Regions from separate parts of the Streptomyces sp. NBC_01451 genome, predicted to be linked through region 2. Evidence: riboswitches for the same ligand, from Rfam matches in the RefSeq annotation. Region 2 holds a riboswitch; each other region holds the start of a gene.
The links. A riboswitch is a leader RNA that binds a small molecule or an ion and turns the genes downstream of it on or off. The one in region 2 is predicted to bind cyclic di-AMP.
Positions count from the first base shown of each region.

Region 1: another riboswitch for cyclic di-AMP. It lies ahead of OG595_RS05435 (M23 family metallopeptidase); the one in region 2 lies ahead of OG595_RS19335 (M23 family metallopeptidase).
Region 3: another riboswitch for cyclic di-AMP. It lies ahead of OG595_RS16445 (transglycosylase family protein); the one in region 2 lies ahead of OG595_RS19335 (M23 family metallopeptidase).

Region 1 covers NZ_CP109479.1:1,248,883-1,251,139, reverse strand. Annotated here, with positions in the region: gene OG595_RS05440 (alpha-galactosidase) at 1-307, shown strand, start outside; cyclic di-AMP (ydaO/yuaA leader) riboswitch at 611-770, shown strand; gene OG595_RS05435 (M23 family metallopeptidase) at 774-1,757, shown strand; gene OG595_RS05430 (SGNH/GDSL hydrolase family protein) at 1,934-2,257, shown strand, end outside.
Region 2 covers NZ_CP109479.1:4,438,535-4,440,791, forward strand. Annotated here, with positions in the region: gene OG595_RS19330 (aldo/keto reductase) at 1-63, opposite strand, end outside; gene OG595_RS19335 (M23 family metallopeptidase) at 212-1,279, opposite strand; cyclic di-AMP (ydaO/yuaA leader) riboswitch at 1,291-1,448, opposite strand; gene OG595_RS19340 (PP2C family protein-serine/threonine phosphatase) at 1,719-2,257, opposite strand, start outside.
Region 3 covers NZ_CP109479.1:3,798,960-3,801,216, reverse strand. Annotated here, with positions in the region: gene OG595_RS16450 (transglycosylase family protein) at 1-728, shown strand, start outside; cyclic di-AMP (ydaO/yuaA leader) riboswitch at 913-1,085, shown strand; gene OG595_RS16445 (transglycosylase family protein) at 1,089-1,808, shown strand; gene eno (phosphopyruvate hydratase) at 2,218-2,257, shown strand, end outside.

The sequences.
Region 1 (2,257 bases), 3.2 Mb from region 2:
GCTCTACAAGGAGATCCGGCCCGTCGTGCAGCGCGGCGACCTCTACCGGCTGCGGCGCCCCACCGGCGGGCTGAGCGCGGTGCAGTACGTGCTCGGGGACGAGACCGTCGTCCTCGCCTGGCTCCAGGCGCAGCACTACGGGGAACCGGTCCCGGCGCTGCGGTTGCGCGGCCTCGACCCGGCGGCGACCTATGAATGCCGTGAAACGGGTGAAATCCACCGTGGGGCCGTGCTCCTGCATCGTGGCCTGCGGACCGGGCTGAAGGGTGACCTCGAAGCGGCGGTTTTCCGACTTCGTCGGATCTGATTCTTCTGTCCGTTATGGCGCCTTCATTCCAACTCGCAAGGAAATGAGGGTTGCTGTGAATCCAGTGCGTGAGCAGGGTCATATCCGTGACCCTGAGTCGCCGTCATGTTCACGTAATTTCGGTGTGCTTCAAGGGAGTTCCAGGGATTGAGAGATCCGGAATTCACGGACAGTGACCGGGAATTCTGGGGAGGATCACAGGAAATCCGTACACAGGGAACTTGAGGCTTGTTCCGGTGCGTCCTGGTCGCTTACGTTCGCCACCAATCCGGACGGACGCCCAATCCTGCCGCCGCCCGGAGCCCGCATCGAACACCCGAGAACGGCAGGAGCGGGGGACCCACAGGTAGAACGCCTGTTCCGGTCTCTGGAACAGGCTTGGGGTTAAGTCACGTTCAGGCGTGGCCGGACATCTCCAGTCCGCACCCGACAGCTCACCTCGCAGGCGACGGAGAAGGAATTCGCCATGCCCGCGAAGGGTAAGCACCGCCGTCCGAAGTCCCAGCGATTCACCCGCTCGATAGCCGTCGCCGGAACCGGCGGAGCGGCACTCGCTCTGCCGTTGCTGGGAGCCACCGGAGCCCATGCGGCCACGGCCGAGTCCGCGACGCAGTCCGTGTCGACGCTTTCGGAGACCGCCAAGTCCGTAACGGCCGAAAACGTCTCCGCCAAGACGGCCAAAACCGAGAAGTCCGCGGCGTCGGCGCCTTCCGCCGCCGAGAAGTCGAGTGTCAGGACCTACGCGGTCCAGGCCGGCGACTACCTCTCGAAGATCGCCCAGGAGCAGAGCGTCAGCGGTGGCTGGCAGAAGCTCTACTCGGACAACCGCACCGCCATCGGCGCCGATCCGGGTCTGATCCACCCCGGTCTGAAGCTGACGATCGGCAAGAAGGCCGCGTCGGCCTCCTCGCCTTCCTCGTCCTCCGCCAAGTCCTCGTCCTCCTCGAAGTCCACGCGGACGGAGAGTTCCAAGCCGGCCGCCGAGAGCGCGACGGCCCAGACCTCGACGACGACCGAGGTTGCCGACACCGGCAGTTCGGGCGGCTTCACGCTTCCGGTGGCCGGTGCCACCATCGGCACCGCCTACCACGTCGCGGGCAGCATGTGGTCCAGCGGCTACCACACGGGCGTCGACTTCGTCGTCCCGACCGGTACCTCGCTCAAGGCCGTCGGCGCCGGCACCGTCGTCTCCGCCGGCTGGGGCGGCGCGTACGGCAACCAGGTCGTCATCCAGCTCGCCGACGGCTACTACGCCCAGTACGCCCACCTCTCCCAGCTCTCCGTCTCGGCGGGCCAGAGCGTGACGGAGGGGCAGCAGATCGGCCTCTCCGGTGCCACCGGCAACGTGACCGGGCCGCACCTGCACTTCGAGATCCGCACCACCCCGGACTACGGCTCCGACGTGGACCCGGTCGCGTATCTCCGCTCGAAGGGCGTCGCCGTCGGCTGACACGCGCACGATGAGGTGGGCCACGAGTCGCGTCGTCCCGTTATTCCGGGTTGACCAACACTTGACGAGTGGCTTATCTCACCGCGAGTCAACCCCTTCCTACGGTCGCGTAGCTCACATCGGAAGGTGAATCATGGGCCGATGTGGCAGACGATTCGAAGAATGACAGCAGAGCGGTGATCGGGTCGTACGTGGCGGTGGGGGACAGCTTCACCGAGGGCGTTGGCGACCCCGGCCCCGACGGGGCGTTCGTCGGCTGGGCCGACCGGTTCGCGGTACTGCTCGCGGACCGGCGCCCGGAGGGCGACTTCGACTACACGAACCTCGCGGTACGCGGGAGGCTGCTCGACCAGATCGTGGCCGAGCAGCTTCCGCAGGCCAGGGAGCAGGCGCCGGACCTGGTCTCCTTCTGCGCGGGCGGCAACGACATCATCCGGCCCGGCAGCGACCCGGACGAGGTCGCCGAGCGCTTCGAGCGAGCGGTGATCGGCCTCACCTCG
Region 2 (2,257 bases):
GCCGCCGAGGGCGAGCGGGAAGACCTCTAGGTCCGATGATCCGAGCTTGCGGAGTGCAGTCATGCTCATCATCAACGCCTGCCACGGAGGCGCTGATTCCGGCCGCTTCACGAAGTTCGTGTGAACGCCGGACCGGCGGCCCTCACCCGACGTCAGCTGACATCGGGACAGGACCGCCGGAACCGGGAAAGCGGGTCTCGTACGAGTTCTTCTACGGGTTCAGGCCCATGCTCCGCAGCCACGCCATCGGGTCGATGCCGGCGCTGTCCGAGCTGCTGGTGTGCACCTCGAGGTGGAGGTGGGCGCCGGTGACGTTGCCGGTGGCGCCGACGCGGCCGATGACGTCACCCGTGGCGACCTTCTGGCCGACGCTGACGTTGATCGACGACTGGTGGGCGAACCACAGCTCGGTGCCGTCGTCGAGGGTGAGGATCGTGCGGTAGCCGTACGAGCCGCTCCAGCCCGCCTCGGTGATCGTGCCGCTGTGGACGGCCTTGATCGGCGTGCCGGTGGGCGCGGCGAAGTCGAGGCCGGTGTGGTAGCCGGAGGACCACAGCGAGCCGGCCTGGCCGAACGTCGAGGTGATCGTGTACGAGGAGGTCGGCAGCGTGTACTGCTTGGCCAGCTCGGCCAGACGCGCGGCCTCCAGCTTCGCCTTGGCCTCGTCGGCAAGCTTCTTCTTCGCGGCGGCGGCCTTCGCGGCGGCCTCGCGCTTCACCTTGGCGGCCTCGGCGGCTGCCTTCTTCGCGGCGGCGTCCTGGGCGGCCTGCTGGACCTTGGCCTCGGCCTGGTCCTTCTGCTGCTCGGCCTGGAGGATGATGCGGGCGCGCAGGGCCTCGCCCGCGTCGCTGGTGCCCTGCTCGGTCTCCTCGGAGGTGACGCCGACGCTGCTGAGCGCGGTGGCGGAGCCCTTGGGCTCGTCGTCCGAGTCGTCGTGCGTGAAGGGCGAGCCGACGGAGGGCAGGTCGGGGATGGAGATGGAGACCGGCGGCTTGCCCGTCTGCGCGGTGGCCATGCCTGCCCCGCCGACAGCGGCTATGACGCCGACGCCGAGAACGGTGGAGCTGCGGGCGAGTCCGCCGCCGCCGCGCTGCTTGCCGACGCGGTGCCGACCGCGAACCGGACGAGTGGTGTCCGCGCTGGGATTCCACTCCTCCCAGGGGCCCTCGTCGGTGCGACGGCTGCCGAAGCCGAAGGTCGGGATCTTGCCGGCCTCGGTCTCGCTGCTGCGCTGACTCGGCATGAACGGGGCCTCTGGGGCAGCCGGGTTTGACGCCACGTGGGCGTGCTCCTTTCCTTCCTTCTCGCCTACCGGGTTAGCTGACGGGTTCGGAGCAGGAAGGTCTCCTACGCGCGTATACCTGCCGTGTTGCCACGGAGGCGGACGAGCGATTCACCCCAAGTTGGTGGTTCCCCGGTTCCCTTGCGGGATTCGGCACGTGCGCACGGAGCCGTCTCTTGTGACGGCTGGGACAACCGCGCTGCGTTATCGAACGTTAATAGACCTGGCCACCTGATTCCAAGCTGTTCCCGTTGATCGTTAATCCTTTTCCCGAGGACTTTCTAGTCACCACCGGTGAAAATCGGGCGAGTTGACCATGAGGTAAGTGACTCCCGAGTATTGACTGTGTGTCAGGTGCTGTGCGGAGAGAGATCACTCACTCACCTTCGGTGACAACCGATGAGAACCGCAGTCAGAACCACTGCCAGAACCGCGGTCAGAACCGTCGTACGGCGAGCAGCGCCATGTCGTCCGTGGTCCTGCCGCCCGAGTGCCGGCGCACCTCGTCCGCGAGGGTGGCGAGCAGGGTGGCCGGGGCGCGGAAGACGCGGCCCGTGAGCCGGGCGGCCGGGTCGAAGAAGGTGCCGTGCTCGTCGCGGGCCTCGGACAGCCCGTCGGTGTGCAGGAGCAGCGTCGCGCCGCCCGGCAGGGGGGTCTCCTCCACGCGGTCGGGCCAGTTGCCCAGGTCGCCCATGCCGAGCGGCAGCGCGGGTGCGGACGGGTCCAGGGCGCGCAGGGTGCCGTCGGCGGCGAGGAGCAGGGGCGGGGGGTGGCCGCGGTTGAGGATGCGTACGATCCCGTCGCCGTGCGGGAGTTCGGCGAGGAGGGCGGTGGTGAAACCCTCGGCGGCCTCCGGCCCGTCGCGCCTGGCGCCGTCCCGGGCGAGGGCCCGTTCCAGCCGCTGGGCGACCGCCTCCAGGGTCGCCTCCTGTTCGGCGGCCTCCCGGAACGCCCCGATGACGACGGAGACGGCCG
Region 3 (2,257 bases), 640 kb from region 2:
GCCGTTCGCAGCAGATCGCCATCGGCGAGAAGATACTCGCCGACCAGGGGGCGGGGGCCTGGGAGGCCTGCGCACTGCTGTCCGGGCTCGGCAAGGACACCGCCTCGGCCGACGTCGACACCGGCGTGGCCGGGGGTGGCGCCGACGATGCCGCGGACGGGACCTCGGGCCTGGGTCTGGCCTCGGGCTCGGACTCCACTCCCTCCTCCTCGACTTCGGCGTCACCCACCCCTTCGGGGTCGCCCTCTGTCGACCCCTCGGCCCCGACCGACGCCTCCGGCTCGTCGCCGTCCTCCGTGCCGTCCCTCGGGGCCACGACCGGCCCCGGCGACTCCGCCGGGTCGGCCATCTCCCTGTCGCCGTCCCCTTCCGCCCCGTCGCCGGGCGCGGGCGGCGAGGCGGAAGGGAGTGTTTCGCCCGTGGGCTCCGCAACGGGTGAAGAAGGGGGCAAATCCGGGCGCAGTGCGGGAAATCAGGTTGGTGAAGTCGGCGCCGAGGCGTCCGTCGGCGCCGAAACCCCCGCCGGTACCGGTCGTCACCGCGGCCAGGCCGAGGGCTCGTACGCCGGCAGTGTCGGGGGCGTCCTCTGGGGTGTCACCGACTCGCTCGATCTCGCGGGCGGACAGTCCGGGACCCCCGCCGGGACCGAGTCCTTCCTCGACGCGGACTCGGGCCTCGTCCTCCCCGGTCAGACCCTTGCGCTAGGTAGCGAACCCGGGCAAAACTAACCGGAGTTCACGTCATGGTTTGACGCTGAATGTCCGTTATCGATGCGGTGAGACAAAGGTCTCAGAAGCCCTGATCGTCTTTGTATTTCGGAGGATCAGCTGTTTACGGTCGTCATCGCCCGCCACAGTGGGCCCCGCCGGTCGTAACGCCGAATCCTGCCAACGGCCGTACGGGAACAGTCGTCGCTATCAAGCGCCGTAGGCAGGAGCGGGGGACCCAAGGTAAGTGCCGCACCGGGCAGTTGTCCCGGAGCGGCTTGGGGTGAAGCCGTACGCCGCCCGAGAGGGACGTACGGCCGGGCAACTCAACCGGCCCGAACCCGACAGCTCACCTCGCAGGCGTCGGTGAGGGGATCACGCATGCTGTTTACCGGTAAGGGCAAGCACCGCCGTCCGTCCAAGGCCACCCGGGTCGTCGCCATCGCCGGTGTCACCGGTGCCGCGGTCGCCGCTCCGCTCCTCGCGGCCGGCTCCGCCTCCGCCGCCACCTCCGCCGAGTGGGACACGGTCGCCCAGTGCGAGTCCGGTGGCAACTGGTCCATCAACACCGGCAACGGCTACTACGGCGGCCTCCAGTTCTCCGCCTCGACCTGGGCCGCGTACGGCGGCTCGGCGTACGCCTCCACCGCCGACCAGGCCTCCAAGTCCCAGCAGATAACCATCGCCGAGAAGGTCCTCGCGGGCCAGGGCAAGGGTGCCTGGCCGGTCTGCGGCACGGGCCTGTCCAGCGCCTCCTACAACGGCGGCGCGAGCAGCGGCACCGGCACGAGCGACAACAGCTCGTCCAGCAGCTCGAACAGCTCCAGCAACTCCGGCGAGACCTCCACCCGCTCCACCGACAACCAGCCGGCCTCGCGTTCGCAGGACCGGCCGGCCGCGAAGAAGACCGTCACCACCCCGACCGGCAAGAAGGTCAAGAAGGGCGACGGCGAGTACAAGGTCGTCAAGGGCGACAGCCTGAGCGCGATCGCCGAGGCGCACGACGTCAAGGGCGGCTGGCAGAAGCTCTTCCAGCTGAACAAGGACATCATCGACGACGCCGACTTCATCTTCCCGGGCCAGCAGCTGCACCTCAGCTGACGCGGCTGACGCGGCTGCACCTCGGCCGACGCCGCTGCGGCTCGGCCGAACCGCCGCCGACCCCGGCACCTGCGGGCCGGAACCCTCCCCGCATCCCGGCCGGTTCGTAGGTGAACCACAGGGCTCTCACATCCGTGCCTTCCATAGTGAGGGCCCGTGAGGGTCACCCCCGTCCCCCACGGGCTCCCCGCTTCGGTGCGTCTTCCCCCGTACGCACCGGAGCGGGGCTTTTTGTTCCCTGGGGGAACAATGTTTACCCTGGGTTCCGTTCATGTTCCGTCCATGGGGTGGTCGGACGGCTGGCCGATCCCCCGGAGCCGGTTAGGCTCATCAACGCGGAGCCGCTGCGGCCCCGTACCCGCGCGAGGCCCAGCAGCCCCGCGTACCCGCGTCACATCCCATGAAGGAGATGCTCGTGCCGTCCATCGACGTCGTCGTAGCCCGGGAAA